DNA from 4 places in the Pseudomonas sp. AC172 genome. Region 3 is predicted to be linked to each of the others. Evidence: riboswitches for the same ligand, from Rfam matches in the RefSeq annotation. Region 3 holds a riboswitch; each other region holds the start of a gene.

Region 1 (7,482 bases), 750 kb from region 3:
TCCTTCCTGCTCATCAGTGGTTTCGTCATGACCTCACTGATCGAGCGCAACTACAAGGCGCCCGAAAAAATCGGTCGGTTCTACCTGGACCGGGCCTTGCGTCTTTACCCGCAATTCCTGTTCTACTTCGTCGCTTCTTGTACGGTGATCTATTTCCTGCTGCCAGGCACGCCACAGTGGGCCGAACTGACCTTCAGAAACATCGCCGCGAGCCTGGCCATCGTGCCCCTCGGGTTCTATATGTTTGGCGCATCCGGAGTCTGGATTGTGCCTCCGGCCTGGTCGCTCGGGCTTGAGATGTGCTTCTACCTGGTGATCCCGTTTCTGCTCATCTACCGAGCACAGGGCGTGGCTTTCGCGTTGTCCGTCGCTGTGTTCATCCCCGCGTGTCTTGGATTCATCAACACCGACTACTACGGCTACCGCTTGTTGCCGGGCGTCCTGTTTATATTCCTGTGCGGCAGTTATCTCTACAAACCGCAGGCGAAGGGTTTAGCGATTGCCGCAGGTACCGCTGTGGCGGCGGCATTGATCTTTGTGGCGATCATGGCGGGCTGGATCGAACGCCGGCCGTCCAATGCCGAAGTGGCCGCTGGCATTGCCCTGGGCATTCCTGCTGTGTACGTGTTGACGAAGCTGAAGTTTCACCGGATTGACGAGTTTCTCGGGAACATCAGCTACGGCGTGTTCCTGAATCACTTCGTGGTGATCTACTTCCTGCACGGTCTTTGGCCGATCACTTCATTCGATTGGCAAAAGGTTGCATTGGTGCTGGTGTTGTCGTTCTTGCTCAGTGGTGTTTCGTACTACTGCGTCGAGCGGCCGGCGTTGAAGTTTCGGCACGCGCTCAGGGCGGGTTCCAAGCGTCGGATGGAGGTCGTTCGGGGAGGTGAGGCAACGACTTGACGGCGATAGGAGACAGCTCACGATTCTTAACGTGGCCTGTCTCTTACATCCATGTCTCTAAATCAGTGCAGTCATTCGCGAACCAATGCTTGCGGCGCTATGATCGCAACACCCGACCTCTTGAACACAAACTCCATGCCCACCCCAAAAACCCGCCCAACCCCCGCCCCGCTCCTCAACCCCGGCGAATCCGTGGTCCTGTTCGACGGGGTCTGCAAACTCTGCAACGGCTGGGCGCGTTTTTTGATTCGTCACGATCATCAGCGTCGCGTACGTTTGGCAGCGGTTCAATCGCCGGAGGGCCAGGCGTTGCTCGCGTGGGCCGGTCTGCCCATTGATCAATTCGACACCATGGCGGTGATCCGTGACTGCCACTACTGGGAACGTTCGGACGCTTTCTTTGAGGTCATCAGCCAGTTATCCGCCCGCTGGCAGCCATTGCGACTACTGCGCGTCTTCCCGCGTGGGCTGCGCGACTGGGCCTACGACCGCATCGCGCTAAACCGCTATCGACTGTTCGGCAAGTACGACACTTGCCTGCTGCCAACGCCAGACCATGAACAGCGCTTCCTCAAAGCAACTGCACCTATGCCAGCAAACTGAACAACTGCACGGGTGTCATCTTCGTCACCATCATCAGCACGATGACAAACATCCCGGCAAACCCGAGCACGCCCATCCATAACCATTGGCGATACACACCCTGGTATTGTTGATCGAGACTCGCCCCCGTCTCGTTCGCCCTAGATGCCATCACATACAAGCGCTTTTGCAGGAGCAAAACCGGCAACCACAGCGAGCCGACGCAGAAGAAGATGATCAACGAGGTCAGCACCCATTCGGTACTCATCGACAAGCCCGAAAGTCGCATCAACAGATAACCGGTGATGATCTGCACAAACCCCGCCGGGGTGGTGATCCACGTGTCGAAGCGCACGACCATGCGCGCGACATGGGCGATCACCTGCGGGTTGGCCGTGCGGCTGGCGGCGATCAGGTAGAGGTAGGAACCCATGCCGAAACCGAACAGGAAAATCGCCGCGATGATGTGCAGATACTTCAGGCACAGATAGAGCATGTCAGCGCTGCCCGTCCGAAAAGTGTACGGCCAGACTCAGGTTGTCCGGATCGTTGATCGCGGCCATGTACTCGGCGACGCTGATTTCGCCCACGCACGGTCGGGCGCCGACGGATGGCACGTAGCCTGAGGCCATTTTTGTCGCCAGCGCGACGGCGGCGCAGCTGGGGATTTCCGGGCCTTTGTCGTTCAGGGCGGTGAGTTGCGCGGTCATCGCCAGCGGTTTGCCGTCAATGCCGAGGCCCTGTACGTCGATGTACATCGCACTTTTGCCATCGCCGAAACGTTCGAAACACAGGCCGAGGCGATGCAGTCTTGCTGCCCACAGGGCATGGTCGCGCACCAGTCCGACCTTCAGCGCTTGAGCCAGCAGACCGTTGGCGATGCCGCCGAGTTTTAGCCCGGCGCCGGCCTTGAACTTCAGGGTGTGCGCGCCATAACGACCGGCGAAAATATCCATGTCCGGCACATCGACGTTGGCCAGCAACCGCGTGCCCATCTGCGGCATTTTGCGCAAGGTCAGGTCCAGCCAGCCCGACACTTCGTGCACCTTGCCGTTTTTCAGTTGCTTGATCGGTTTGCCGGCATAAGCGAGTACACCTTCGATCGTCGACAGTCCCGGCATTTTCGCCGACGAAGAAATGCCATGTTCGATCGAGTCGATACGCGAAAAACGCTGGCGCTGTTCATCGATGATCGCCGACGACAGTGTCGGCACCGAGCTGCACCCGCTGAGAATCGCCACGCCGGCCTGCTTCGCCCGCGCGTCGAGAACGTGGATGCCGTTGACGAACGTGCGGCAGTCAGCCAGATCGCAATAGTTCACACCGGCGTCGATGCAGCTCTCGGCGAGCGCATAGGTTTGCCCCTGAAACGGCCCGCCAGTGTGCACGACCAACTGAATGTTCAGCGCCCGCAATGCGGCTTTGAACTCGCTGCCCATGGCATCGCCACACCAGCCTTCGCAGACGTTGCCCGATTGGCTGTTCAGCTCATCGACTTTGCGCTGCAACTTGCGCGGATCACGGCCCGAGAGCACCAGGCCGATGTCCGGCATCAGCGCCAGATGCCGGCACACAATGCTGCCGAAGTTTCCGTAACCACCAACCACCATCACCCTGAACGGCATGCAACTCTTCCCTAAATCAATCCATCAAACAGGCGTGCAGGATATAGGGCCGAACGTCAGCAAGCCATTCAGATCAGTTGCTCGCCACCCACTTGCGGTACTGGCGGGTACGCAAGGCGTTGCCGATTTGTTGCATGATCAGCGCGCGCAGCGGTGACACGTGCGGATCGGGTGTTTTCGCCTGACTGAGTTTGCGCAACTGGAACTTGACCACCGCCATGTTGGCCAGCGACGCCATGGCCTTGTTCTTCCAGGTGATCGGCGGCAGCTCGGGGGCACTGTCCTTGCCCAGCAGCCAGTCACGCGGCAGGTTCGGATCGATGGCCAGCGCCGTGCCGATGCCGACCATGTCCACGCCACTGTTAACGACCATTTCCGCAATGGGCCGACGACGCACGCCGCCCGTGACCATCACCGGCATCCGCGCGACTTTCTGGATGTCCTGGGCGAACTCGACGAAGTACGCCTCGCGCGCCAAGGTGCGGCCGTCCCGTGCTTCGCCCTGCATGGCCGGGGCTTCGTAGCTGCCGCCGGACAACTCGACCAGATCCACACCCAGATCGTTGAGCCATTCGACGACTTGTCGCGCGTCATCGGCGCTGAAGCCGCCGCGTTGGAAGTCGGCGGAATTGAGTTTCACCGCCACCGCAAACTCCGCTGAAACCAGTGCACGCACAGCCTTGACGATGTCCAGCAACAGCCGCGCGCGGTTCTCCAGCGACCCGCCCCACTCGTCCGTGCGCTGATTGGTCAACGGCGACAGGAACTGACTCAACAAATAGCCATGGGCGGCGTGGATTTCCACACCGGTGAAGCCGGCCTGCTCGCCAAGCTGTGCGCTGCGGGCGAAACGCTGGATGACGTCAGCGATCACGCTGGCGGTCATCGCGTGGGGCGTGGCGAAGTGTTTGGACAGGCTGCCCATGTTCAGCGGAACCGCTGATGGCGCCCAGGTTTTCTGCCCGAGATTGGCCTGCATCTGTCGGCCGGGATGGTTGATCTGCAGCCAGAACTGCGCGCCGCCCGATCGGCCAATCTGTGCCCAGCGCTTGAACCTGGCCAATTGCCGGTCATCCTGCAGCACCACGCCGCCCGGCCCGGTCATCGCGCGGCCGTCGACCATGACGTTGCCAGTGATCAACAGTCCGGCACCACCATCGGCCCAGGCTTGATACAGGCGCATCAGTTCTTGCGAAGGTGCCTGATCGGCGTCGGCCATGTTTTCTTCCATGGCGGCTTTGGCGATGCGGTTCTTGATGGTTGAACCGTTGGGGAGTTGCAGGTTGTCGAACACGTTCATGAGGAGTCCTCGATTGGGCGTGGGACAACCATAAGATTAAAGCCAACTTTAAGGTCAAGGCCTTTTTATCAACTGTGATTATTTGCCCGTAGCGGCCTTCTCCTCGCGCATCTGGTTGATCAGCAACTGCGCGTTGTCGGCACAGCCGACGTCGGCGGGTTTGCTCTCGATGCCGTGAATGACCCGCAACAGCTGCGCCTTGTTATGCGCCAGGCGTTGCTGGAGGATTTCGATTTCTTCGACCTTGCGTTTGAGCCCGACCAGCATTTCTTCGTGCTGCCAGTCCTGCGCGTTCACCGGCAGTAACTGGCGGATTTCCTCGAGGGAAAACCCTGCCGCTTGTGCACCGGTGATGATCTGCAGGATCCACTCGGTTTCCGGGGCATAGTCGCGATAACCGTTGGCCTTGCGCCCGACCGACTTGATCAGCCCGCTCGCCTCATAGAAGCGGATGCGCGAAGGCGCCAGACCGCTGATTTTTGCCAGTTCACCGATTTTCATGATTGACCTGAGCCGTAATTGAACTTGAAGTGAACTTTAAACCTTCACCTATCAAACGACCAAGTGCGACCTCGACCTGTTTTTAATGCAGAGCAGAGATCCTGTGGGAGCGAGCTTGCTCGCGAAGAGGCCGGATCAGTTACATCATTGTTGATTGACACTACGCCTTCGCGAGCAAGCTCGCTCCCACAATGGCTAGAGGAGTACGCACGCATGCAAGTTGACGAACGGTCTGTCGAATGTTCAGATGCCGCCCAGTTTCAGGTGTCCCATGCCGCCGTGCATGGGGTGAAACGGGAAACCGGTACGTTCTTTTCGAACAAGTCCGGTGCTGCCCCCGCAACGGTATGCGCGTGATGTTTTCGATACACCACTGTGGCCGCACGGCCATGGGAAGGTGAAAGCCTCGATACGCGCGAGCCCGGAGACCGGCCTGAAATTTCGTTTGGCAAAATCCTGCGGTGGGCGGGCATGGGCCGGTATTGGCTGTGCGCGATGCCTTCTCCTGCATGCTCTTCTGCGAAGATCCTTTTCGAGAAGACAATGATTCGACCTTTCTACACCTCGGCTCCAACCTTTCTGTTCGGCTGTCTGTTCAGCCCCCTGCTGCTGGCGGATGACGCGCCACTGGAACTCAATCAGCAAATCGTTTCCGCACCGTCGGTGGAGTCCACCACGGTCGCCGACATGGCGAAGTTCGGCAGCAAGGTCGAGATCGTCAGCCGCGAACAGATCGAGCGCGCCGGCCCCAGCGCCGATGTCAGCCGCGTGATGCAGATGTTCATCCCCGGCCTGTACGTGGCGCCGAAAAACGGACCGTTCGACTACGGCACCTATTCGCTGCTGGGCGGGCGCAACGACGACACGCTGATCCTGCTTGACGGCGTGCGCCTGAACAATCGTCTGTACGGCGGCCTCTATCTGGACACCCTGCCGGCCAATGCCATCGAGCGCATCGAAGTGCTCAAGGGTGGCCAGAGCCTGTTGTTCGGCACTCAGGCCGTTTCCGGTGTGATCAACATCGTCACCCGCAGCCCGCAGTCGCGCAAAGCCTCCGGCGAAGTGAACCTGGGCGTGGACAGCTTTGGCGGCACTACCGAAGACGCCCGCGTCGAGAACATCTTCACTAACGGTTTCGGCGATCTCGGTTTGCTGGCGTATGTCAGCCACAACGTCTCCGACGGTTACCAGCCGTATCGCAACCGCGACATGAAAAACGTCAGCGAGAAGAACCGCGCCTACGAAGTCACCACCTTCGGCGGCAAGGCGATTCAGTCGTTTGGCGATGATTCGCGGCTCGAACTGTTCTACCAATACGCCGACGCCAACCTCGACTTCGCCCGCCCGGTCGACAACCACAACACCACCAACGACCGCGTGCAGCAGATCGCCACGGCGACCTTTGAGCAGACCATTAATGAGCGCCTGAGCTACTTCGTCAAAGGCCATATCAACGACTGGGACACGCGCTACACCCGCGTCAACAACGTCGAGGGCGGCGGAACCAGAGTCATCAACCACAACGACAATTGGGGCTTCACCGACTGGGGCGTGCAGGCTGAAGGCAAGGCAGAATTGCCCGGTGGCCATGTGCTGGTGTTCGGCACTGACAACCAATGGTTCAAGGGCCAGGACGATGTGCTGATCATCGATAACGACAAGGCCGAAGCCCATGCGCTCTACACGCAACTGCGCCCGCAGATCGACGCCCTGCCCGACTGGCACCCGAGTATCGGCATGCGCCACGAAGCCATGGGCGGCGGTGACAGCGCCACCGTTGGCATGCTCACTTCGCTGTATGACCTCAACGACAACTGGTCGGTGCGTGGCCAATACGGCAGCGCCTACAAACTGCCGAACGCCGAGCAACTGTTCGTCAACGAGCCGGGCGACGAGATCGGCAACCGCAACCTGAAGCCGGAAAAAAGCCGCAACGCCGAACTGGGTGTCGACTACAAAGGCTTTTTGCTCAACCGTGAATTCAGCGCCAGCGTGACCCTGTTCAAACGCAAGATCGACGACCTGATCACCCTCGATGACATTCAGTGGGTCAACGGCGAAGGCACGATCCAGATGCGCGGTTTCGAGGCCGACGCCAAGCTCGCGCTCAATGAGCAGTGGAGCCTGCAAGCCGACATGACCCGCAACCTCACCGAGTCGCGCACTGGTGTGACCATCAATGATATTCCGAGCTTCTTCGCCCGTTCGCGGGTGGGCTATGAATCGGAAAATCGTCTGTGGGGCGCTGGCGGTGCGATTCGTTATATCCGCGATATCAAAAGCTCGAAACAAGTCGAATACGGCAACTATTCGGTGGTCGACGCCGATGCCTATCGCTACCTCGACAACGCCCACCAACACCGCGTGAGCCTGTTGGTGGAAAACCTCTTCAACCGCGATTACGTCACCAGCCGTTCGAGCAACGTCGATAACCTTGGCCGACCGCTCACCTCCGAAGTGCGCTACACGTACCGCTTCTGATGAGTGAAATCAAAACCGTCGACGGCGTCGACACGCACCCGGACTGGTCGCACGTGCCCGAGCACGCGCGCCATGTGTTTCTCTGCA
Region 2 (7,482 bases), 950 kb from region 3:
TGGCTTTGGCCACCAGATCCGGGTTTTGCGGCGACACACGCGCATCGACATGCTGACCGTAGTAACTGAACGGCCAGCCATAGAAACCGCCGTCCTTCACTGAAGTGATGTAGTCCGGCACCAGGTCACTGCCGATCTCGTCGCGCTCGTTGACCGCTGTCCACAGCGCGCCACTGGTCGGCTCCCAGGCCAAGCCATTGGGGTTGCGGATACCCGAAGCGAAGATCCGGTGATTACCGGTCGCCCGATCAACTTCCCAGATCGCCGCGCGGCCTTCTTCTTTATCCAGACCATTTTCGCCGACGTTGCTGTTCGAGCCGACCGTGACGTACAGCTTGCTGCCGTCCTTGCTGGCGATGACGTTTTTCGTCCAGTGGTGATTCAGCGTACCGCCGGGCAGATCGACTACCTTGATTGGCTGCGACTTGATCTCGGTCGCGCCTGCTTCGTAGTTAAAGCGCAGCAAGCGATCGGTATCAGCGACGTAAAGATCGTTGCCGACCAGCGTCATCCCGAACGGCGAGTTGAGGTTCTGCAGGAACACCGTGCGTGTTTCCGCGACGCCATCGTGATCGGTGTCACGCAGCAAGGTGATGCGGTTCGGACTCGGCACGCCCGCGCCAGCCTTGCCCATGACCTTCTTCATCACCCAGCCGCGAATGCCGCTGCTGTCGTCAGGCTTTGGCGGGGCATTGGTTTCCGCTACCAGCACGTCGCCGTTGGGCAACACGTAGAGCCAGCGCGGATGGTCGAGGCCTTCGGCGAATGCTGCGACCTGGGTGCCGGTGGCGGCTGTCGGTTTAGCGCCCTCGGGCCAGCCGATCGCCGGGGCGATGTTCACCGTCGGGATCAGGGTCTTGTTCGGTTCGGGCAGCTTGGGTGACGGGCCGGTGCCGTCGGAGACTTGCAGGCTGGAGGATTCACCGCAGGCGGCGAGCCCTCCGGCGAAGGCGATGACAAAAACGAGCTGGGGCTTGCGCATTGCTGATCTTCCCTATGAATGCATTCCTAATCATAGAGGAGGGCGCAAGCCCGATGGTTCAACTGCTCAGCCGCGGGCTTCCTTGAACAGCACGGCGATGCCTGGGTGATAGTTGCCGGTTTCGCTGCGCAATTTGCGATAGGCATAGGGGAAATACCAGGCGACCGCGCAGGTGTGTTCCTTTTGCAGATCGTCGACCATGTCCTGCAACTCTTCGGGGCTGGCGCTGTGCTGGGCTTTTTGCGGCGCGACAAACAGGCAGCCAAGCTTGAGGTCGCTGGCATAGCTGATGCGTTTGGCGTCGTTGGTGATGTCCAGCAAGGCTTGAGTCAGATTCAGGTTGGTAACCTTTGGCCAGCGCTGGGTGGCCTGGATAAAGGCGCGGTCTTCGGCACCGGCCAGAAACAGATCGGCGCGGGCGTTGCGCTCGCCTTCTTCATTCTGTTTGCGCGTGGCGGTGTCGTTCAAAGTGACCAGCTCAGCCATCCAGGCTGCGGCCGAGAGCAATCCGAGATTGGCTTTCTCGTCATGCCAGTAAGGCGTGTCGCTGTCGCCGCGTACGGCGTTGTAACGGTCGATACAGTCAAACCAGCGTTCAAGCACCGGGCGCAGGAATTCCAGGCGCGGGTTGCTGATGATCATGCCTTGCATCGTCATCATCCTTTATTGTTGTGGTGGGCTTTTCGGGAAAAGCATGGCTCTTTGATATCATTTGTATCAGTGTGGCACAAGATTGGCGTCGGATAATTGATCGGCGGCAGTTATTCGCCCGATGGCCGCCTCTTTAATTGACGCTCCATCCCCAACCCTCTAACCTTCGCGGCTTGTTTCAGGTGCTCTGTGACCTGCGTCGACAGAGTGAAACAGGGAAGCCGGTGAGGGTTGTCTTCGCACGAAGAACCACCACGATCCCGGCGCTGCCCCCGCAACGGTAAATGAGTGAACACTGCGTCGAATGCCACTGCTCAAAGCGGGAAGGCGCGCAGTCAGGCCAACGCCGCTCATGAGCCCGGAGACCGGCCTGATCCATCCAGCGGCATCACGGTGGGCGATGCCAGGCTTTTTGCCGTCTATTCTTGTGCCTGCCCGCCGTTATCCAGCCTCAACGGAGAGCTCCCCCATGACTGATTCCCCCGAGCGCGACGAACGCCATCTGGCGCGTATGCAGCGCAAAAAAGCCGTGATCGACGAACGCATCGCCAACTCGCCTGACGAGTGCGGCCTGGTGCTGGTGCTGACCGGCAACGGCAAAGGCAAAAGCAGCTCGGCGTTCGGCATGCTCGCCCGCGCCATGGGCCACGGCATGCAGTGCGGTGTGGTGCAGTTCATCAAGGGCCGCAACAGCACCGGCGAAGAGTTGTTTTTCCGCCGTTTCCCCGAGCAAGTGCGTTTCCACGTGATGGGCGAAGGTTTCACTTGGGAAACCCAGGATCGTCAGCGCGACATCGCCGCCGCCGAAGCCGCGTGGGCAGTCTCGCGTGAACTGCTGCGTGATCCGTCGATCGGTCTGGTGGTGCTCGACGAACTGAACATCGCCCTCAAGCACGGCTACCTCGATCTCGATCAGGTGCTCAGCGATTTGCAGGCGCGTCCGCCGATGCAGCACGTGATCGTCACCGGTCGCGCGGCCAAGCCGGAAATGATCGAGATGGGCGATACCGTCACCGAAATGGGCATGCTCAAACACGCCTTCCAGGCCGGCATCAAAGCGCAGAAAGGCGTCGAACTTTGAATCAACCACGTCACTGCCCGGCGGTCCTCATCGCCGCGCCGGCCTCCGGTCAGGGCAAGACCACCGTTACCGCCGCGCTCGCCCGTTTGCATCGCAATCAGGGGCGCGTGGTACGCGTGTTCAAATGCGGCCCGGATTTCCTTGATCCGATGATTCTCGAGCGCGCCAGCGGTGCGCCGGTGTATCAACTGGACATGTGGATGGTCGGTGAGCAGGAAAGTCGTCGTCTGTTGTGGGAAGCCGCTGCCGAGGCCGATCTGATTCTGATCGAAGGCGTGATGGGCCTGTTCGACGGTACGCCTTCCAGCGCTGATCTGGCGCGGCATTTCGGTGTGCCGGTGCTCGGCGTGATTGATGGGACGGCGATGGCGCAGACCTTTGGTGCGTTGGCACTGGGTCTGGCGAGGTATCAGCCGGATCTGCCGTTTGCCGGTGTGCTGGCCAATCGTGTCGGAACTTTGCGACATGCGCAATTGCTCGAAGGCAGTCTCACTGAAGGCCTGCGCTGGTACGGCGCGTTGTCCCGCGAAACGGGTATCGAACTGCCGAGCCGGCATCTCGGCCTGGTGCAGGCCAGCGAGCTGAATGACCTCGATGTGCGTCTCGACGCGGCTGCCGACGCTCTCGCCAGCAGCTGTGAGGTAGCGCTGCCACCGGCGGTTGAGTTCGCCGCGCCTGACGTCATCGCTGTCGAGCCACTGCTCAAGAATGTACGAATTGCCGTCGCCCATGATGAGGCGTTTGCCTTCACCTACGGCGCGAGTCTCGATCTGTTGCGGGCGATGGGCGCCGAGCTGAGTTTCTTCTCGCCGATCCGCGACACGCAATTGCCTGAGGCGGACAGCCTGTATTTGCCCGGTGGGTATCCGGAACTGCACCACGTTGCGTTGTCGCAGAACACCGCGATGGTTGAAGCGATCCGTGCGCATCATGCGGCAGGGAAACCGTTGCTCGCTGAGTGTGGCGGCATGCTGTACCTGCTGGATTCTTTGACCGACGTTGAAGGAACTCGCGCCGAATTGATCGGGCTGCTTAAAGGCGACGCGGTGATGCAGAAGCGTCTGGCCGCATTGGCGTTGCAAGCGGTTGATCTGCCGGAAGGTTCGCTGCGTGGGCACACTTATCATCATTCGCTGACGAAGACTGAGTTGACGCCGATTGCGCGTGGCTTGAGTCCGAATGGTGGGCGCGGTGCCGAGGCGGTTTATCGGGAAGGGCGGATGACGGCGTCGTACGTGCACTTTTATTTCCCGTCGAATCCGACTGCGATTGCCGCATTGTTTGCGCCAGACCGTGAGGCCGCCTTCGCGAGCAAGCTCGCTCCCACAGGGGATCGTGTTTCTTGAGCAAGCACCCCGTCCAATGTGGGAGCGAGCTTGCTCGCGAAGAGGTCATGACAGACAACGCATTCTCCGAAGCCGAACGCGAAGCGGTTTACAGAGCCATCGCCGAACGCCGCGACATGCGCCACTTCACCGGCGGCAGCGTCGAACCGGAGCTGTTGCGCCGACTTTTGGAAGCCGCCCACCAGGCCCCAAGCGTCGGCCTGATGCAGCCCTGGCGTTTCATCCGCATCAGCGACCGAACTTTACGCGGGCAGATCCAGAACCTCGTCGAAGAAGAGCGCGTGCGCACCGCTGAAGCCCTCGGCGAGCGCAGTGACGAGTTCATGAAACTCAAGGTCGAGGGCATCCATGACTGCGCCGAAGTGCTGGTCGCCGCGTTAATGGACGATCGCGAAAAACACATCTTTGGTCGCCGCACGCTGCCGGAAATGGACATGGCCTCGCTGTCCTGCGCGATCCAGAACCTGTGGCTGGCCTCGCGCGCCGAAGGCCTCGGCATGGGCTGGGTTTCGTTGTTCGAGCCGCAGGCACTGGCGGATCTGTTGAGGTTGCCCGCAGGCGCCAAGCCGCTGGCCGTTATTTGCCTGGGCCCGGTCAAGGAATTCTATCCGGCGCCGATGCTGGTACTCGAAGGGTGGGCGCAGGCGCGGCCGCTCAATGAGTTGCTGTACGAAAATTATTGGGGAGTGAGTCAATGAGTGTGGCGTTGTTGAGTGTCGCCGCAGTGGCGCTGGATGCGCTGCTCGGTGAACCGAAACGCTGGCATCCGCTGGTGGCGTTCGGCAATTTCGCCGGGCGCATCGAGCAACGTTTCAACGCCGGTGGCCGGGGCTGGCGCAGCCATGGCGTGACCGCGTGGGTGATCGCGGTGCTGCCGCTGACCTTGCTCGCCACCGCATTTTCCTGGGCGCCGTACGTGGGCTGGGTTGTCGAGATTCTCGCGCTGTATTGCGCCCTCGGCATGCGCAGCCTCGGCGAGCATGTCGCGCCAGTGGCTGCTGCCTTGCGCGCGGATGATCTGGATGAGGCGCGCAAGCGAGTCGGCTATCTGGTCAGCCGCCAGACCGATGAACTCGATAGCACCGCTGTCGCTCGCGCTGCCACTGAGTCGGTGCTGGAAAACGGCAGTGACGCGGTGTTCGCCGCGCTGTTCTGGTTTGTCGTCGCCGGCGCGCCGGGCGTGGTTCTCTATCGCTTGAGCAACACGCTCGATGCGATGTGGGGTTATCGCAACGAACGCTTTGAGCGTTTCGGTTGGGCCGCTGCAAAAATCGACGACGTGTTGAACTACATTCCTGCGCGTCTGGTGGCATTGACCTACGCGTTGCTGGGCAAAACCCGCCTCGCCTTGAAATGTTGGCGCACACAGGCGCCGAAGTGGGACAGCCCCAACGCCGGTCCGGTGATGGCGGCCGGCGCCGGTGCGCTGGGCGTGGAATTGGGTGGGCCGGCGATTTACCACGGCGAACTTCACGACCGTCCGCAGCTTGGCGAGGGCGCAGCGGCTGACGCCGATTCCATCGACCGTGGCTGGCAATTGGTCCAGCGCGGCGTATGGTTATGGCTGCTGATTCTCTGCGTGGGGGCTGAATTCTATGCTTGAGCACGGTGGCCGGCTGCGCAAGGCTGCACTCGATTACGGCATTGCCGAGGCTGACTGGCTCGACCTGTCCAGCGGTCTGGCGCCGTGGCCATTCCCGATCCCGGAAATCCCGCTGCGCGCCTGGGCGCGTTTGCCGGAAACCGATGACGGCCTGGAGCAAGCCGCGTGCGATTACTACGGTGCCGCGCAGGTGCTGCCGGTGGCCGGTTCGCAGATGGCCATCCAGTTGCTGCCGCGTTTACGCCGCGCCGGCAAAGTCGGCGTGTTGTCACCGTGTTATGCCGAACATGCCGAAGCCTGGCGCCGTAGTGGTTACATCGTGCGTGAAGTGCTGGAGCAGGAAGTCGAATTCTTTCTCGACAGCCTCGACGTGCTGGTGGTGGTTAACCCGAACAATCCGACCGGCCTGAGTCTGACCCCGGCACGTCTGCTTGACTGGCATGCGCGGCTCGCCCGGCGTGGTGGCTGGCTGGTGGTCGATGAAGCCTTTATGGACAACACGCCGCAATTGAGTCTGGCGCCGCATGCTCATCAAGTCGGGCTGATCGTGCTGCGTTCGTTCGGCAAGTTTTTCGGTCTGGCCGGGGTGCGTCTGGGCTTTGTCCTGGCCGAGCGCAACTTGCTCAAGCTGCTCGCCGAACAGGTCGGGCCTTGGGCCGTGAGCGGGCCGACGCGTGTGCTCGGGCAAGCGTGTCTGCAAGACACCGAAGGGCACACACGCCAACGGATTCGCAGCGATGAAGCCAGTGAACGACTGGCAGCGCTGCTTGAACGCTACGGCTTCAAGCCCCAGGGTGGTTGCGCGCTGTTCCAGTGGCTGATCACCGAGCATGCCGAAGCGCTGCACGCGTTCATGGCCCGTCGCGGCATCCTCCTGCGCATCTTTACCCACAACAGCAGTTTGCGCTTTGGCCTGCCTGCCGATGCGGCTGAAGAGGCGCGTCTCGAACACGCTTTAAGCGCTTTTGCCAAGGATCACGCATGACCACCCTGATGGTGCAGGGCACCACTTCCGACGCCGGTAAAAGCACACTGGTGACGGCACTGTGCCGCTGGGCGACCCGGCAAGGTGTCGCGGTCGTCCCGTTCAAGCCGCAGAACATGGCGCTCAACAGTGCGGTGACTGCCGACGGCGGTGAGATCGGCCGTGCGCAAGCGGTTCAGGCGCAAGCGGCGAATCTCGAGCCGCACACCGACATGAACCCGGTGCTGCTCAAGCCCAACAGCGATACCGGCGCACAGGTGATCATTCATGGCTGCGCGGTAACGTCGATGAATGCCGTGGCGTATCACGACTACAAAGCCATCGCCATGAAAGCGGTGCTCGCGTCCCACGAACGGCTCAGCGCTGCGTATCCACTGGTGATGGTTGAAGGCGCAGGCTCGCCGGCCGAGATCAATCTGCGCGCCGGCGACATTGCCAACATGGGCTTTGCCGAAGCGGTGGATTGCCCGGTGTTGCTGATTGCCGACATCAATCGCGGCGGGGTTTTCGCCCATCTGGTCGGCACCCTGGAGTTGCTCTCGCCGAGTGAGCAGGCGCGGGTCAAAGGTTTCATCATCAACCGTTTTCGCGGTGACATCGCCTTGCTGCAACCGGGCCTCGACTGGCTGGAACAACGTACCGGCAAACCGGTGGTGGGTGTGTTGCCTTATGTGATGGATCTGCATCTGGAGGCCGAGGACGGCATCGATCAGCGCCAGACCGACAAGGCTGAACAAGTACTGAACGTGGTGGTGCCGGTGTTGCCGCGCATCAGCAATCACACCGACTTCGATCCGCTGCGCTTGCATCCGCAGGTTGATTTGCAATTCGTTG
Region 3 (7,482 bases):
ATACGAAGCTTTGCGCCGCGACAGCTACGCCGATGTGCCCGCGCCGAGTTGGTCGACCCTGTGGGCCGGCAACGACAACGCGCTGCTGAGCATTTTCCGCCACTTCGACAGCGCCTCGGTGACCAAAGGTCTGATCGGCGAGGTGCCGCAGACAATGTGGCTGTTCGACTACCCGCTGCTGGAGCGCACCTATTACCAGTTGGCGGTCAACTTCGATGTGTTCGGCAACGTCTCCCATCAGGCGCAAACCCGTCTGTATTTCGACCTGATCCGTAACGGCGCCGAGCAGAACTTTCTGCGCCTGATGCCCGCCGATTCGCGCGAAGACTATCTCGACGATTGGTACCAGAGCAGTGGCCAGTTCAAGATGTGGCTCGATTACGAGGCGATTGACGACGACAAACCGACTGCGCTGAAACTCGACGAGAAAGACCCGAAACACGACTTCGCCATGCAGTTGCTGGCACGTTACGGCGACCTCAATGCTCGGCCGGATCCGATCAACCGTTGCGACGGCGCTTACTGCTCGCGGCCGAACATCGAGCCGGCGCTGCAAAATGCCGAACAGGCGCTGAGTCGCCTGACCTCGCGCCCGGCCGCCGGATTGAAGGTCATCGATCAACTGCCGGAAGCCAGCATGCTGCGCGTTGAAACTGCCAGCGGCAAACGCGAGGTCTACAGCCTGCTGCGCAATCGTGCGCACAGCAATGTGGCGTTCCTGCTCGGTGAGTCGCTGCGCTATCAGCCAGGCTTGGACACAATCACCATTTACCCGGGCGTGCTCAGCAGTTATCCAAACTTCATCTTCAACGTCCCGGCCGATCAGGTGCCGGCGTTTGTCGATGCGATGGAAAACGCCAAGGATGCCAACCGCTTCGAGAAAATCGTCGAACGCTGGGGGATCCGCCGCAGTCATCCGCAATTCTGGTTCTATTTCCACGATTTGAGCCAGTACATCCACGAAACCGATCCGGTGGAAGAGGGCGTGCTGGACATGAACCGCTACGAGAATCTTTGATCATTTGAAACCGGCCGACTGTCACAGCTTCAGGTAACACACAAATCCCCTGTGGGAGCGAGCCTGCTCGCGAAGGCGGAGTGTCAGGCACCGAATACATTGAATGTGCCGTCGCTTTCGCGAGCAGGCTCGCTCCGGGTGAAGTGGTGTTTTTTAAATTGTGAGCGGGAGCGGCAGATGTTGATTTCAGTGCAAGCCCTGCGTGCGCTGGCCGCGTGGACGGTGGTCTGCCACCACTTCATGCAGATTTTTTTCGACTTCAAGTCGCGCGGGCCGGTCGGCCAGTTTTTCATCGACAAAGGCGCAGTGGGCGTCGATATCTTCTTTGTCATCAGCGGGCTGGTCATCTTCCTGTCTACCGAGAGCAAACCGCTGCCACCGGCGCGCTTTCTGTTATATCGGCTGTTTCGCATCGTCCCGGCGTATTGGCTGTACACGCTGTTGATGGCGCTGCTGGTGGTGTTCGCCCAACCGTTGCTGCCGGACCAGAGCGTGGATTGGGGGCATCTGCTGTTGTCGTTGCTGTTCATTCCGACTGAAAACCCCGGCGGTTACGGTTTCTATCCGACGCTGAATGTCGGCTGGACCCTGAATTACGAAATCCTGTTTTACGTGTTGTTCGCCTGGGCGCTGCTGTTTCGCTTGCAGGTGCGCCTGATGGTAGTCGCGGCGTTGCTGTTTGCAGTGAGTCAGGCGTGGACCGGGTTTGGCTGGATCAGCGAATTTTACCGTTCGGACATCGTCTATGAGTTTCTGCTGGGGATTGGCATCGGCATGCTCTATCGCCGGGGCTGGATCGGTGCGGGACTGTGGCTGCCACTGGCGGCCATCGTTGCGGCATTGCTGGCGATTTATAACCTGGCACCGGCACCGAGGCTGCTCAACTGGGGTGGGCCGAGTGCGGTGCTGGTGATGGCGTGTATCTCACTGGAGCGTTATGTCGAGCGCAGTCGTGTCCTCAAGCTGCTCGGCGATTGCTCGTATTCGGTGTATCTGATGCACGTTCTGGTGTTGTCGGCAGGCGGGTATCTGGCCCGGCGCCACGGCATCAACCCGTATTTGATGTTTGTCGTGTGTGCGCTGGCCATCGGCGTCGGCTCTTGGCTAAGCTACGAATGGGTGGAAAAACGCAGTTATCGCTGGCTCAAGGCGCGGATCGACAACGGGGCGGACGAGAATCTTTCCCGACAAAAATACTAGGACTTTGTCCGGCGCAACGATTGGCGTAAACTGCGCCCAAGCCTGCGAGGAGTTTCCATGACCGCTATTACCATTACCGACGCCGCCCACGATTACCTGGCCGATCTGCTTTCCAAGCAGAACACCCCGGGCATTGGCATCCGCGTCTTTATCACCCAGCCTGGCACCCAGTACGCCGAAACCTGCATTGCCTACTGCAAGCCGGGCGAAGAAAAACCTGAAGACACCGCGCTGGGGCTGAAAAGCTTCACCGCTTATATCGATCACTTCAGCGAAGCGTTTCTCGACGACGCCGTGGTCGATTACGCCACCGACCGCATGGGTGGCCAGCTGACCATCAAGGCGCCAAACGCCAAAGTGCCGATGGTCAACGCCGACAGCCCGGTCAACGAGCGTATAAACTACTATCTGCAAACCGAAATCAACCCGGGGCTGGCCAGCCACGGCGGTCAGGTCAGCCTGATTGATGTGGTTGAAGACGGCATCGCCGTTCTGCAGTTCGGTGGCGGTTGCCAGGGCTGCGGCCAGGCGGACGTGACCTTGAAGGAAGGTATCGAGCGCACGCTGCTCGAGCGCATTCCTGAGCTGAAAGGCGTTCGCGACGTGACCGACCACACGCAGAAAGAAAACGCCTACTACTAAGGTGTTCGCTGCGGACATGAAAAACGGCGCCCCGTGAGCGCCGTTTTTTTATGCGTAAGTTTTGCTTAAGCCTTCGCGAGCAAGCTCGCTCCCACATTCGATCGCATTACAAATGTGGGAGCGAGCTTGCTCGCGAAGGGGTCTTCATGGGCGATAGAGATGCGCATGCCCCGCGCGATACAACGATGACTCGCTGAACACCTCACTGCCCAACACCCGCCCAACCAGAATCAACGCGGTACGCCGAAACCCTTTGGCTTCAACCTTCGCGGCAATATCCGCCAGCGTCCCCACCACCCAATCCTGATCTGGCCACGTCGCCCGGTGAATCACCGCGATCGGGCAGTCGGCGCCGTAATGCGGCAACAGTTCCACCAGAATCTTCTCCAGATGGTTGACCCCCAGATGAATCGCCATGGTCGCGCCATGCTGGGCCAGACTGCCCAGTTCCTCACCGGCCGGCATCGCGGTTTTATCGGCGTAGCGGGTCAGAATCACGCTTTGCGAGACGCCCGGCAACGTCAGTTCCGCACCGAGCAACGCGGCGCAGGCTGCCGTCGCCGTCACCCCGGGAATGATCTCAAATGGAATGTTCAGCTCGCGCAGACAGCGAATCTGCTCACCGATCGCGCCATACAGGCTCGGATCGCCGGAATGCACTCGTGCCACATCCTGACCTTTGCCATGCGCGGTTTTGATCAGTTCGATGATTTGTTCCAAGTGCAATTCAGCACTGTTGATCACCGTCTCCGCTTGATGCCCTTCGAGCACCGCCGCCGGCACCAACGAACCTGCATAGATAATCACCGGGCAACTGCGGATCAGCCGCTGGCCTTTGACGGTGATCAATTCCGGGTCGCCAGGGCCGGCGCCGATGAAGTAGACGGTCATTGTTAAATCCTTGGAAAAGAGGCGCAACAACGCTTCAGATGAAGATTGCTCATGATCAATGGCGGGGATTATCGGGATTTTACGCCGCGCCGGCCAATGCCAACGTTGCCTGAGCGTACTTCTGCCGGGAAATCAGCAGTTTTGCCGGTGCCTGAATCAGTTGTTCGGCGAGTGCCAACGCTGCACTTTCCGCTACGCCGTAGCAACCGGTGCGTTCGTAGGCGATTTGCGAATGGTGGCTGAGTCGTTGCTGATAACTGGCCAGTTCTTCACTGCTGAAATACAGCAAAGGCAAAGCCAGTTGTGCGGCAAGTTCTTGCAGGCCTGGCTCGTCGCGCTTCAAGTCGATGCTGGCCAACGCCTTGACCGCTTGGAGCTCGATACGGTGTGCCTGTAAGGCTTGGTCAAGCAATGCGCGCAGCGTGCTGGCCGGGCAGCCGCGCTGGCAGCCCAGGCCGACGACGAAGGTCGGCGCTGCGCTGTCAGCGGTCATGCGTGGTATTGGCCATCGCTTTTGCGGCGGAACAACCAGGCGCTGATCAGGCCGAGGGCCAGCCAGAACGCCACGTTGGTCAACTGCGAAGCGATTTTGAACTGGGCTTCCAGTGCTTCGGGCGCGAGCATCGAATGCACTTGCGGCTGCGGTGCGCCAATGACGTGTGGGACAGCAAGGATGGCCACACCGAGGACTTTCATCAGCCAGTGCCGGCTGAACGCAATCAGCGACAGGCCGACGGCGGTCGAAGCGGCAGTACCGATCCACCAGATCTGGCGCGAAGCCAGATCAGCGGCAGCGGTGCCCGGCAACTCAGGTGGCAGACCCATCGTCGGTGCCAGTACGAATGTCGCGTAACCGGCCAGGCCCCAGAGCAGGCCTTGCGAGGTTTTGGTCGGGGCGCGCAGGGTGTACAGGCCTGCGAGCATCAGGGCGAAACCCACTGCAACCACCAGATTGCCGCCAGTAGTCGAGACCACGCGCTGCCAGCCGTCTTCCGGCTCCCAGGCTTCGGCGTCGTGGGTGTGCGCAGCGGTGCCTGCGGCGTGTTCGTGAACTTCTGCAACAGGTTCGGCTTTCTCGAATGTCTCGGCCTGGAGAATCAGCGGAGATACCCAGAAGCTTTGCAACAGAGTGAGGAGCAGGGCGGCCAGCAGACCGGTGAAACCTGCGGTTTGCGCAATACGCTTGATCATGTCGGCAGGTCTCAGTGGCACGGGAACGCGGCGCTGTGGCGGGTATCGTGGGCGGCGTTGTGCACCGCTTCGATGTGCGAGAAACCGGCGAAGTAGACCAGGCTGGCGCCGAGGATCGACGCAAAGATCGCGGCGGTCAGGCGTTGGCTCAGGGTGGTGGTGCTGGAAATTTTGTCCGTGTTGCTGCCGGTGCTGCTGATGATCGACATGGCGCTTCCCTCTGGAATGTCAGTGGGTGAATCGAGCGCATGAAAACCCCTGCGGGTCGGGCTCGCAGAGGTTCGAACAGCGCCCGCCCACCGCGGGTTTGTTATGTTCAGCGACGCACAAAGTGCGGGCTGTGTGTTGCGGGCCGGTCTCCGGGCTCACGAGGGGTTGGCGTCAGGCCGACCTGTAAGCGTCACCTTCCCATGCCGTACCGGCACAGTGGTTTTGACGCTTCGCTCGCTTACCGTTGCGGGGGCAGCACCGGACTGACATGGGCTTGAGTAAAGCACATGATTCACCGGTTTCCCGTTTCACCCTGTGAAGGGCACCCGTAACAAGTTGTGTAGGAGAGCATGGGGGTGGGGTTTTGGTCAATTTTTGGGTGTATATCCGTTGCTGTGGGTGCTGCTGATTAGGGTTCCGCCCTTACGGCGGGTCACTTTTGGCAAACGCCCCAAAAGTAACCAAAAGGTCTTCGCCCTGACGTTCGGCCCGCTCGCTAAAGCTCGGGGTTCCTTCGCTCCGGGAACGATCCGGGCGCAGCGTCTCCGGTTTGCTTCGCTGCACCTACTCCCGCTGTGTTTGACTTCGCCAAACGGTCGCTGCGCTCCCACCCCCGGATCAATCCCTCCACTCAGCCTGCCGACGGGCTCCGAGATCAAGATCAAGAGCAGGCGAGCTGACACTCGGCCTATTGAGTGGTGAGGAACGGGTGTACGGCGTTATTTTTGTGTTGGATTCGCCCCTCACCCCAGCCCTCTCCCGAGGGAGAGGGGGCCGATTTGTGGGCTTTTCAGAACCTGAGTTCAACTCGGTATTTCACGTCGGCGTTGCTCTCCCAAACACCGGGATCAGTCCCCTCTCCCTCCGGGAGTGTATGTACCGGAGACATGGTGGACGGGTGTTCGGAGACATGGTGGACACTTTTTAATAGACACATTGCTCATCACCGAGGAGATGACCTGTGTCCTGGGAAGAGGTGTCCACCGTGCAGCTTCGTTCAGAATTCGTGCTTTTGGCTCGGCAAGAAGGGGCCAATGTTCGGCAGCTTTGCCGTCGATTCAATATCAGCCCAAGCACTGCCTACAAATGGCTCAGCAGGTTTGAAAATCTCGGTGCGCAAGGGTTGATCGATCAGTCTCGACGACCAAAGACGTCACCCAAACGCTGCGCTGAAGAGGTTGAGCAGCAGATTTTGACCCTGAGTCAGGAGTACGCCGCTTGGGGCGCTCGCAAGCTCAAGCGTGTGTTGGAAGACGACGGCAAAGTGATGCCCTCTGTCAGCACCGTGCATGCGGTTTTACAACGTCATTCGCGGGTTGATCCAAAGGCTGCCGAGGTCAAACCGTTTATCCGGTTCGAGCACGAGGAGCCCAACGATCTTTGGCAGATCGACTTCAAGGGCCATATCAGCCTGAGCCACGGACGTTGCCATCCGCTGACGATACTGGACGATCACTCGCGGTTCTCACTGTGCATCGCTGCGTGCGCCAATGAGCAGCGCCGAACCGTCCAGGAGCAACTAATGCGGGCCTTTCGGCTCTACGGTCTGCCTCTGCGCATGACGATGGACAACGGTTCGCCATGGGGTGACCAGACCGGCGTTTATACCGCGCTGGAGGTCTGGCTGATGAGCCAGGGCATCAAGGTCGGCCACTCCCGACCTTATCACCCGCAAACCCAGGGAAAGCTGGAGCGCTTCCACCGCAGCCTGAAAAGGGAAGTCCTGCAAGGCCATCCCTTCACCGATCTGGACGATGCACAACGGGCGTTTGATATCTGGCGTGAGATTTACAACCAGAAGCGTCCGCATCAAGCGTTGAACATGCAGGTTCCTGCTACTCGCTACAGCAGCAGCCCACGGGAATATCAGGAGCAACCGGCGGCGCCGGAGTACGACGATGGGGATGTGGTCAGGAAGGTTCAGGTAAAAGGAGAGATCTACTGGAGGAACCGTGAATACACAGTCGGAAAGGCTTTTCACGGGAGGTCAGTAGCTATCCGGGAAACGACGGAGGACGGCATCCACGATGTCTACTGGAGTAGACATCGTATCGCCCGGATCGACTTGAACTTGCAGATCGTTACGGCAGGTAAGAAGATCTAAAACCGTCCACCATGTCTCCGAACATGTGTCCACCATGTCTCCGGTACATACAGGGAGAGGGCTAGGGTGAGGGGCCCTTGATCTTGCTCTGGCTCTGGCTCTTGATCTTGATTTGGCTTTTGATTTTTTGCCCCTTCGGCAGGCCGAGCGTAGGTGTTCATCCGGGGGTAGGCGCGTAGCGCCGTTCGACGAAGTCCAACACATCGAGAGGAGGTGCAGCGAAGCA
Region 4 (7,482 bases), 190 kb from region 3:
CCGTTTTTACCGGGCGCCATCGAGTTCTGGCAGCGGCAGGGTTTCGAGATTATTGACGTCGACGCTGACCCGATATGGCAGACCACTCACATGCACAGCGTCATGAGTGGAATCGAAGAATCTGCGCCCCATCAAACGGGTCCGTCAGATAGTGCGCCCTGACCCCGAACGTCTCCTGTAACCGCTGCGGTGTCAGCACCTCCAGCGGCTTGCCCAACGCCACCAGCCGCCCGCGCTCCAGCACCGCCAGACGATCACACTTCAACGCCTGATTGAGATCATGCAGCGCAATCAACGTGGTCACCGGCAACGCCTGCACCACGTTGAGAATGGTCAACTGATGCTGAATGTCGAGGTGGTTGGCCGGCTCATCGAGCAACAGAATCTGCGGTCGCTGCGCCAATGCCCGAGCGATATGCACTCGCTGCCGCTCACCGCCTGACAGGCTGCGCCACAGGCGGGTGCGCAGGTGCATAGCGTCAACGTCGGTCAGCGCCTGCTGAACAATCGCGTCGTCCGCCGCCGACCACGGCTGCAGCGCCGACAGCCAGGGCGTGCGCCCCAACGCAACGGCGTCGAACACGCGAATGCCGTCGTCGGTGTCGGCCTGTTGTTCGACCACCGCAAGCTTTTGCGCAATGCTGCGCCGGGCCATTTTGCCCAAGCGCTGGCCTTCGAGCAGGACCTCGCCAGCGCTCGGTTCGCGCAACCCGGCCAGCAACTTCAACAGGGTGGATTTGCCCGAGCCATTCGGCCCGACGATGCCGAGGGTTTCGCCACGCTGAACCTCAAGGGTGACACCGTTGAGCAACTCGGCGCCGCGCACTCTGAAGCTCAGACCAGAACAACTCAAAACACTGCTCATCGTGCGGACCTGCGGCCAACCAGAATCAAGGCGAACACTGGCGCACCGACCAGTGCGGTAATCACCCCGACCGGAATCACCTGGCCCTTGATCAGCGTGCGCGACAATACGTCAGCGGCAATCAGAAACACCGCGCCGCCCAAGGCACTGGCCGGCAGCAGACGTGCATGCCCGGTGCCGAGCAACAGCCGCGCGGCGTGGGGAATCACCAACCCGACAAAACCGATCGAACCGACAATCGACACCATCACCGCCGTCACCAGCGCCGCACAACCAATCAGCAGAATTTGCACGCGTCGCACTGGAATGCCGAGAGATGCCGCCGAATCCGCGCCAAAGGTAAACGCATCCAGCGCCCGCCGATGCCACAAGCACACGACCAACCCCAACAACGCGACCGGCACCGCCAGCCACACCGATGGCCAGCGCACGCCACCGAGATTGCCCAGCAGCCAGAACATGATCCCGCGTGCCTGCTCGGAGCTGGCCGAGCGGGTGATCAGAAACGCCGTCAGCGCGTTGAACAACTGCGAGCCGGCGATCCCCGCGAGAATGATTTGCCCGGTGCCGCTCGCCGAGCCGCTGACCCGCGCCAACAGAATCACCAGCACAAATGCGGTCACTGCCCCGGCAAAGGCTCCGACTGATAACGAGATCATTCCGGCGCCAACCCCGAGCAGCGCCACCATCACCGCTCCGGTCGAGGCGCCGGCAGAAATCCCCAGCAGATACGGATCGGCCAACGGATTTCGCAGCAGCGACTGCAAGATCACCCCGCACGTCGCCAGACCGGCGCCGCATGCGGCCGCGACCAGTGCGCGGGTCAAGCGGTAGTTCCAGACGATGCCTTCATCGATAGGGTCCAGCGCGTACCCGGCGCCCCACAATTTGTTCGCCAGCACTTGCACGACAACGCCCGGTTCAATCGAGGTTTCACCAATGGCCACGCCCGCGACCACGGCAATCAACAGGGTCGCCAAGGCCAGTAACGTGCGGATCAGGCTGGCATTCATTTCGACAGGTCATAGCCGTTGATGGCCGTGGCCAGTTGCTCGATGCCATCGAACATGCGCAGGCTCGCCTGCATGGCCATGGCGTCGAGAATGATGATGCGGTTGTGTTTCACCGCGTCCATGTTGCGCGTCACCGGGTCGCTGTGCAGAAAGGCGAGTTTCTTTTCATAGTCGTCAGCGGGGAAGCGTCGGCGATCCATGCGCGCGATGACGAGGAAGGTCGGGTTGGCCTTGGCGATGGTTTCCCAGCCGACCGTTGGCCACTCCTCATCGGATTCCACCACGTTGCGCACGCCGAGGGTGCTGAGCATGAAATCGGGAATGCCTTTGTGTCCGGCCACGAAGGGCTCGATGTCCATTTGTGCGCTGGAAAACCAGACCAGCGCGCTGGCATCCTTCAGTTGTTTGCCCTGGGCGGTGGCAATCGATTTGGCGAGACTGGCCTTGAGTTCGTCGTTGAGCTGCTGGCCACGCGCCTGCACATCGAAGATCTGCGCCAGTTGGCTCACGCTTTTGTAAATCGTGTCGATGCGAAACGGCGCCAGCCGCGTGCCGTCGGCGCCGACGAGGTTGTCCTTGGCTTCGCAATCGGAGGGCAGCAGATAGGTCGGAATCTTCAGCTCATGAAACTGCTCGCGGGTGCCGACCGCACCTTGCGGGCCGACCATCCATTCCAGCTCCACGGCGACCAGTTCCGGGCGCTTGCTGATCACCGATTCGAAACTCGGTTCGTTGTCGGCCAGGCGCTGGATCTTGTCGTTCTGCGCCATGTATTTGTCCAGCACATTGTTGAACCACAACGAGGTGCCGACGACTTTGTCGCTCAGGCCCATGGCGTAGAGCATTTCCGTGCCGGCCTGGCCGATGGTCACGGTGCGCGTCGGGGCGTGCTGGAAGGTCAGGGTACTGCCGCAGTTTTCCACCGTCAGCGGATAGACAGTCGGTGCCGCCTGCGCCATGGCGCCAAGGGTCAGGCCGGTGATGAGGGTGGCGATGCGGGGCAGCAGCATGGGGCAGTCTCCAGGGGAACCGTACGGGGAGCGGGAGAGTACGGTCTGGAAACACACCATCGAACGCGGTCAGGAAAACAGCGCAAGGCCGGGCATCAAGCGTTGACGCGCACGGCACGATGTCCTTCCCGGACACCCCGCCGGTTAGTAGTCACTGTGCCGGCAGGTCTCCTGACTGATGCGTCATCGCCTCGCTCCGGCCTTCCCGGGATTCACCCAGTGGCAGTTGTGGAGCAGGCTCGGCACCTACAGTTGCGGGGGCAGTTCCGATCAGTACTGAGCAAGCACCTCGGATTCCCTATTAGTCCCGTTCGGGAACCAGCGACGGCATGGTAGTCGATCGAGTCGCTGAAGGGGAGACGAATCTGTCGCGGCAAGGATTAGTGCTGGCTCATCAAACCGTGCAACACGCCTAAACGCAGGCCCGGTTCCGACGGCAGCATTTGCGCAATGCCGAACACTTTGAATGCCGCGAGCATCAACACCAGACCGCCGGGCAGAATGCTCTGGCGGTGTGGTTGCAGGCCGGCCAGTTTCAGTTGCTGGACGTTGTTCACCTTCAGCACAAGCAACGACAGGCGTAGTAGCCCGCCGTAGGTGATGCCGTCCTGATCGTAGTCGTTGAGGCGATTGGCCTTGAGCACTTTGGCCAACATGCGCGCGGTGCCGGAAGAGCCAATGGTTTGCTGCCAGCCCTGAGCACGATAGCGCCGGGCAACCTTTTCAAACTGCAGGATGGCGAAGCGCTCGGCCTCCTGTAGCGCTCCGGCAGACACGTCACCGCCGCGAAAGAAGCGCGTGCTCAAGGTGCCGCTGCCGATGGCGATGCTTTCGGTGAGCAACGGTTGCGAGCCTTGGCCGAGGATCAGCTCGGTTGAGCCGCCGCCGATGTCGACCACCAGGCGCAGATCTTCAGCGCTCGGCAAAGCGTGGGTCACGCCGGCATAGACCAGCCGCGCCTCTTCATGGCCGCAAATGACGTCGATGGGAAAACCCAGATGCCGCTCGGCACTGGCCAGAAACAGTTGCGCATTGTCGGCCTCGCGCACCGCACTGGTCGCCACCGCACGGACTCGACCGGCTTCGAAACCGCGCAACTTTTTACCGAACCGGGCCAATGCCTGCCAGCCGCGATCCAGCGCCAAGGCATCCAGCGCGCCACCGTCAAATCCTTCGGCGAGGCGCACCGGCTCACGCAGGGTTTTCACTTCCTGAATCTGCAAGCCCTTTCGGCTGCGCACAGATTGGCCGATCATCAGGCGAAAGGCATTCGAACCCAGGTCGATCGCGGCAAACAGCGAGGCGTCGTCTTTCATGGGAATCCTTGCAAAGCACCCGTCGGGAGGCGCGAGACGGTTTGCGAGGATTCTGCCGTGATCTTGATGACATCCTGATGACGGGGCAGGGGCGGTTCAATGAATTTGCGGCTGTCATGACACTGTCATTATCCGGCGTCTATGCTGACCTCAATACATCGCGTGTTCTTAAAGTTTCTGCTGCCATTCGTGGCAGCTTTTTTTTGCCTGCGATTTGAGCGAGGCCACTGATCGTTCCCACGCAGAGCGTGGGAACGATCAGGTTTCAGCAGGACTGCGGGGTTTCGCCGCGCGCCAGGCGTGCGTTGATGTCGTCGATGACTTCAGGCAGTTCGGCGATGGTGTCGATCAAATAATGCGGGCGCGAAGGTGCGAACATCTTGCCGATCCGCGCACGTTCCTCCGCCAGTCGATCCGACGGCAACGCCTTGTATTGCTCATAGGTCAGGCCCAGTGCGTTGCCTGAGGAGGTCAGCGCCACCGTCCACATGCCGGCGCTGCGACCTTCGAGAATCCCCGGCCAGGTGTCATCGACCTTGACGCACGCCGCCACGTCATCGATGCCCAAAGCAATCACGTTAGCCAGCGCCTGCGCCGGATGCGGCCGGCCATTCGGCACTTCATCGGTGGCGACCACATGATCGGCGACATAGCCGTTTTCCCGCGCGAGTTCGACAACCTTGGCCATCACCACCGCTGGATATCCGGAGCACGAACCGATTTTCAAACCCTTGTCACGCAACGCGGCAATCGCTGCAAGCGCGCCAGGGATCAGCGCCGAATGCAGGGCGATTTTCTCGATCTGCAGTGGCATGAAACGTTCGTAGATCGCCGTGACATCCTCGTCACTCGGCACGCGGTCAAACGCCGCGCGGTAACGTTCGGCAATCTGCGGCAGGTTGCACAGGGTCCGGATGTGATCCCACTTGCCCATGCCCATTGGCCCGCGCGCTTCTTCCAGCGACACGGCGACGCCGAATTCGGCAAAGGCTTCGACGAAAATCTGCGTTGGCGCAAACGAGCCGAAATCGACAACGGTGCCGGCCCAGTCGAGGATCGCGGCTTGCAGGTGAGTCGGTTGTTGGTACTGCATGGTCATTCTCCGTTTTCGGGTAAGCGTGGGCCGTCCCTCGGCAATGAGGTAGGCGGTTCAAGGGTCAATGCTGATCAGGTCAGCGGTGGATTCGAATCAAACAGTTCGGCAATCACTGGCCGGTTCCTGCGGATGCCGAGGCAGCACAGGTGGTATTCGATAGAGAACGGGTGGTCGACAAAGGTGATCGGCGTGGTACCGGGTGTTTCGGCGTACTCGACCGCCGAGACAAACCCGATGCCGATGCCCTTGACGATGGCGTGGACGATGGCTTCGCGGCTGTTCAGTTGCATGACGCAATCGAGTTCGATGTCGAGGCGCTTGCAGCTTTCTTCCACCAGTTGCCGGGTGCGCGCACTTTTCTCGCGCATCACCCATTTTTCGCCGCTGATTTCACTGATGTGAACCTGCGACTGGCTGGCCCAGGGATGGTCATCGCGGACCACGGCGATGATCGGATAACGGTGATACAGCCGCGTGTGGAAGCGTTCATCGAATTCCGACAAGGCCAGAATCGCCACGTCGATATCGAAGTTGAACAGCCGCGCCAGGGTTTCCTTTTCCGAGGAAAACGACGTTTCCAGTTCGATATCCGGATGGCGCTGCATCAGCTCATAGGTCAGGTTCATGGCAATCGGCGGCGACACCGCGCCAAGGCGCAACATGCCGGTCTTGCGTTGTTTGAAGCTCTGCAACAACTGCACGGCTTCATCCTCCTGACCGAACAGGCCTTGGGTGATGGCGTAGAGCTTGTGCCCGGCTGCGCTCATTTCGATGTAGCGTCCGCGGCGATGGAACAACTCGACCGAGAAGGTGTTCTCCAGTGCGTTGACCTGCTCGCTGACGGTCGGCTGACCGACACTGAGGTACTCTGCCGCAAGGGTAAAACTGCCGGTCTTGGCCACTGCATGAAACGAACGCAACCACTTGTGATACTGGTACATGCAAGCCCCGTTAGCGTCGAATGAACAATGCCACTGCTGCGCTGCACAGGCACGCGCTGGTGACCACTATGAAGATGAGAGACGTGTTTGCCGTGGTGTCAAGCAGACGCCCGATCAGTGGCTCGGCCAGCCCGGCGAACAGGTAGGACGAGAAGTTCATGATCCCGGTCGCGGTGCCGGCACGTTTGGCACCGACCAGATCCGGGCAAAGCGCCCAGAAACTCGAGGCCGGGCCGTAGACGAAGAAGCCGCAAAGGAACAGCGCCACCAGGCCGATCACGCTGTGTGGCGGCAGGCTCCACATCCACAGACTGGTCGCAGCCCCCAGCACCATATAGAGCATGATCGCCAGATAACGCTTGGAACCGAACAGCTTGTCCGACACCCAGCCGTTGCTCAGTGCACCGACCGCCATGCCGACGGGGAGGGCGACGGTGATCCATTTCGGATCGACCATGCTGTCGCCGCTTTTCCAGTTGGCGCCGAGAAAGTGCACCGGCACCCAGACGATCAAGCCGTAGCGCGCCGCGTTCTGAAAGCCCAGTGACAGAGCGGCGATCAGCAGCCGGGGATTCCTCAGCACGGCTTTATAGCGTTGTGCCGAGGACTCGGCTTCGCCATGGGCGGCTTCCTGATGTTTGTCGTCAGCGTTGGCCACGCCGGTATCGCCCACCGGTTCGAAGCCCAGATCCTGCGGCCGTTCGCGGGCGACCAGATAGAAAATGATCCCGCCGGCGAGCATCAGCAGCACCGGCAAGCGGAAGATCCAGCGCCATTCCAGTTGCAACACTTCAAGCACGACGATGGAAGTGACGTACGACAGAATCGACGCGCAACCGGCGGCGAAGGTGTAAAAACCATAGACCTTGCCGCGCTCACCCGCCGCCCACCAATTGGCAATCAGCCGACCGCCCGGCGCCCAGCCCAGAGCCTGAAAGTAGCCGTTGACGCCCCACGGCAGAATCAGGCTGGTGAAACCGCCGGCAAAACTGGTCACCCAGTTGGCACCGCAGGACAGCACCGCACCCAGCGTCATGATCCGCCGGCCACCGAATTTGTCGGCGAGGTTGCCGTTGATCGCCTGGCCAATCGCATAAGCCCAAAGCATCGCAGCGGACGCCCAACCGAGGGTTTCCTTGCTCAAGCCGAATTCGGCCTGAATCCCCGGAATGGCAAAACCGAAGGTCTGCCGCCCGGTGTAGAAAAACAGATAACAGAACATCGCCGCCAGCAGCATGCGC

Evidence for each region. Region 3 has a riboswitch for cobalamin ahead of ACZ0A4_RS07630 (CbtB domain-containing protein). Riboswitches for the same ligand answer to the same signal wherever they lie in the genome.
Region 1: linked by a shared signal. The riboswitch ahead of ACZ0A4_RS10900 (TonB-dependent receptor plug domain-containing protein) and the one ahead of ACZ0A4_RS07630 (CbtB domain-containing protein) in region 3 are both predicted to bind cobalamin.
Region 2: linked by a shared signal. The riboswitch ahead of cobO (cob(I)yrinic acid a,c-diamide adenosyltransferase) and the one ahead of ACZ0A4_RS07630 (CbtB domain-containing protein) in region 3 are both predicted to bind cobalamin.
Region 4: linked by a shared signal. The riboswitch ahead of ACZ0A4_RS06875 (ABC transporter substrate-binding protein) and the one ahead of ACZ0A4_RS07630 (CbtB domain-containing protein) in region 3 are both predicted to bind cobalamin.

What each region holds. Positions count from the first base shown of each region.
Region 1 covers NZ_OZ409868.1:2,431,922-2,439,403, forward strand. Annotated here, with positions in the region: gene ACZ0A4_RS10870 (acyltransferase family protein) at 1-906, shown strand, start outside; gene ACZ0A4_RS10875 (thiol-disulfide oxidoreductase DCC family protein) at 1,042-1,509, shown strand; gene ACZ0A4_RS10880 (DUF2269 family protein) at 1,493-1,984, opposite strand; gene ACZ0A4_RS10885 (saccharopine dehydrogenase family protein) at 1,986-3,113, opposite strand; gene ACZ0A4_RS10890 (NADH:flavin oxidoreductase/NADH oxidase family protein) at 3,187-4,413, opposite strand; gene ACZ0A4_RS10895 (MerR family transcriptional regulator) at 4,492-4,914, opposite strand; cobalamin riboswitch at 5,160-5,365, shown strand; gene ACZ0A4_RS10900 (TonB-dependent receptor plug domain-containing protein) at 5,458-7,395, shown strand; gene ACZ0A4_RS10905 ((2Fe-2S) ferredoxin domain-containing protein) at 7,395-7,482, shown strand, end outside.
Region 2 covers NZ_OZ409868.1:737,310-744,791, forward strand. Annotated here, with positions in the region: gene ACZ0A4_RS03475 (PQQ-dependent sugar dehydrogenase) at 1-982, opposite strand, end outside; gene ACZ0A4_RS03480 (hypothetical protein) at 1,049-1,633, opposite strand; cobalamin riboswitch at 1,797-2,021, shown strand; gene cobO (cob(I)yrinic acid a,c-diamide adenosyltransferase) at 2,103-2,714, shown strand; gene ACZ0A4_RS03490 (cobyrinate a,c-diamide synthase) at 2,711-4,060, shown strand; gene bluB (5,6-dimethylbenzimidazole synthase) at 4,108-4,758, shown strand; gene cbiB (adenosylcobinamide-phosphate synthase CbiB) at 4,755-5,663, shown strand; gene cobD (threonine-phosphate decarboxylase CobD) at 5,656-6,648, shown strand; gene ACZ0A4_RS03510 (cobyric acid synthase) at 6,645-7,482, shown strand, end outside.
Region 3 covers NZ_OZ409868.1:1,684,933-1,692,414, forward strand. Annotated here, with positions in the region: gene ACZ0A4_RS07600 (fatty acid cis/trans isomerase) at 1-1,018, shown strand, start outside; gene ACZ0A4_RS07605 (acyltransferase family protein) at 1,196-2,218, shown strand; gene nfuA (Fe-S biogenesis protein NfuA) at 2,276-2,860, shown strand; gene cobM (precorrin-4 C(11)-methyltransferase) at 3,005-3,751, opposite strand; gene ACZ0A4_RS07620 (cobalamin biosynthesis protein) at 3,831-4,244, opposite strand; gene ACZ0A4_RS07625 (CbtA family protein) at 4,241-4,942, opposite strand; gene ACZ0A4_RS07630 (CbtB domain-containing protein) at 4,954-5,151, opposite strand; cobalamin riboswitch at 5,276-5,497, opposite strand; gene ACZ0A4_RS07635 (IS481 family transposase) at 6,114-7,256, shown strand.
Region 4 covers NZ_OZ409868.1:1,495,479-1,502,960, forward strand. Annotated here, with positions in the region: gene ACZ0A4_RS06860 (GNAT family N-acetyltransferase) at 1-162, shown strand, start outside; gene ACZ0A4_RS06865 (ABC transporter ATP-binding protein) at 101-865, opposite strand; gene ACZ0A4_RS06870 (FecCD family ABC transporter permease) at 862-1,878, opposite strand; gene ACZ0A4_RS06875 (ABC transporter substrate-binding protein) at 1,875-2,888, opposite strand; cobalamin riboswitch at 3,033-3,226, opposite strand; gene ACZ0A4_RS06880 (Ppx/GppA phosphatase family protein) at 3,269-4,204, opposite strand; gene phnX (phosphonoacetaldehyde hydrolase) at 4,470-5,297, opposite strand; gene ACZ0A4_RS06890 (LysR substrate-binding domain-containing protein) at 5,372-6,241, opposite strand; gene ACZ0A4_RS06895 (MFS transporter) at 6,252-7,482, opposite strand, start outside.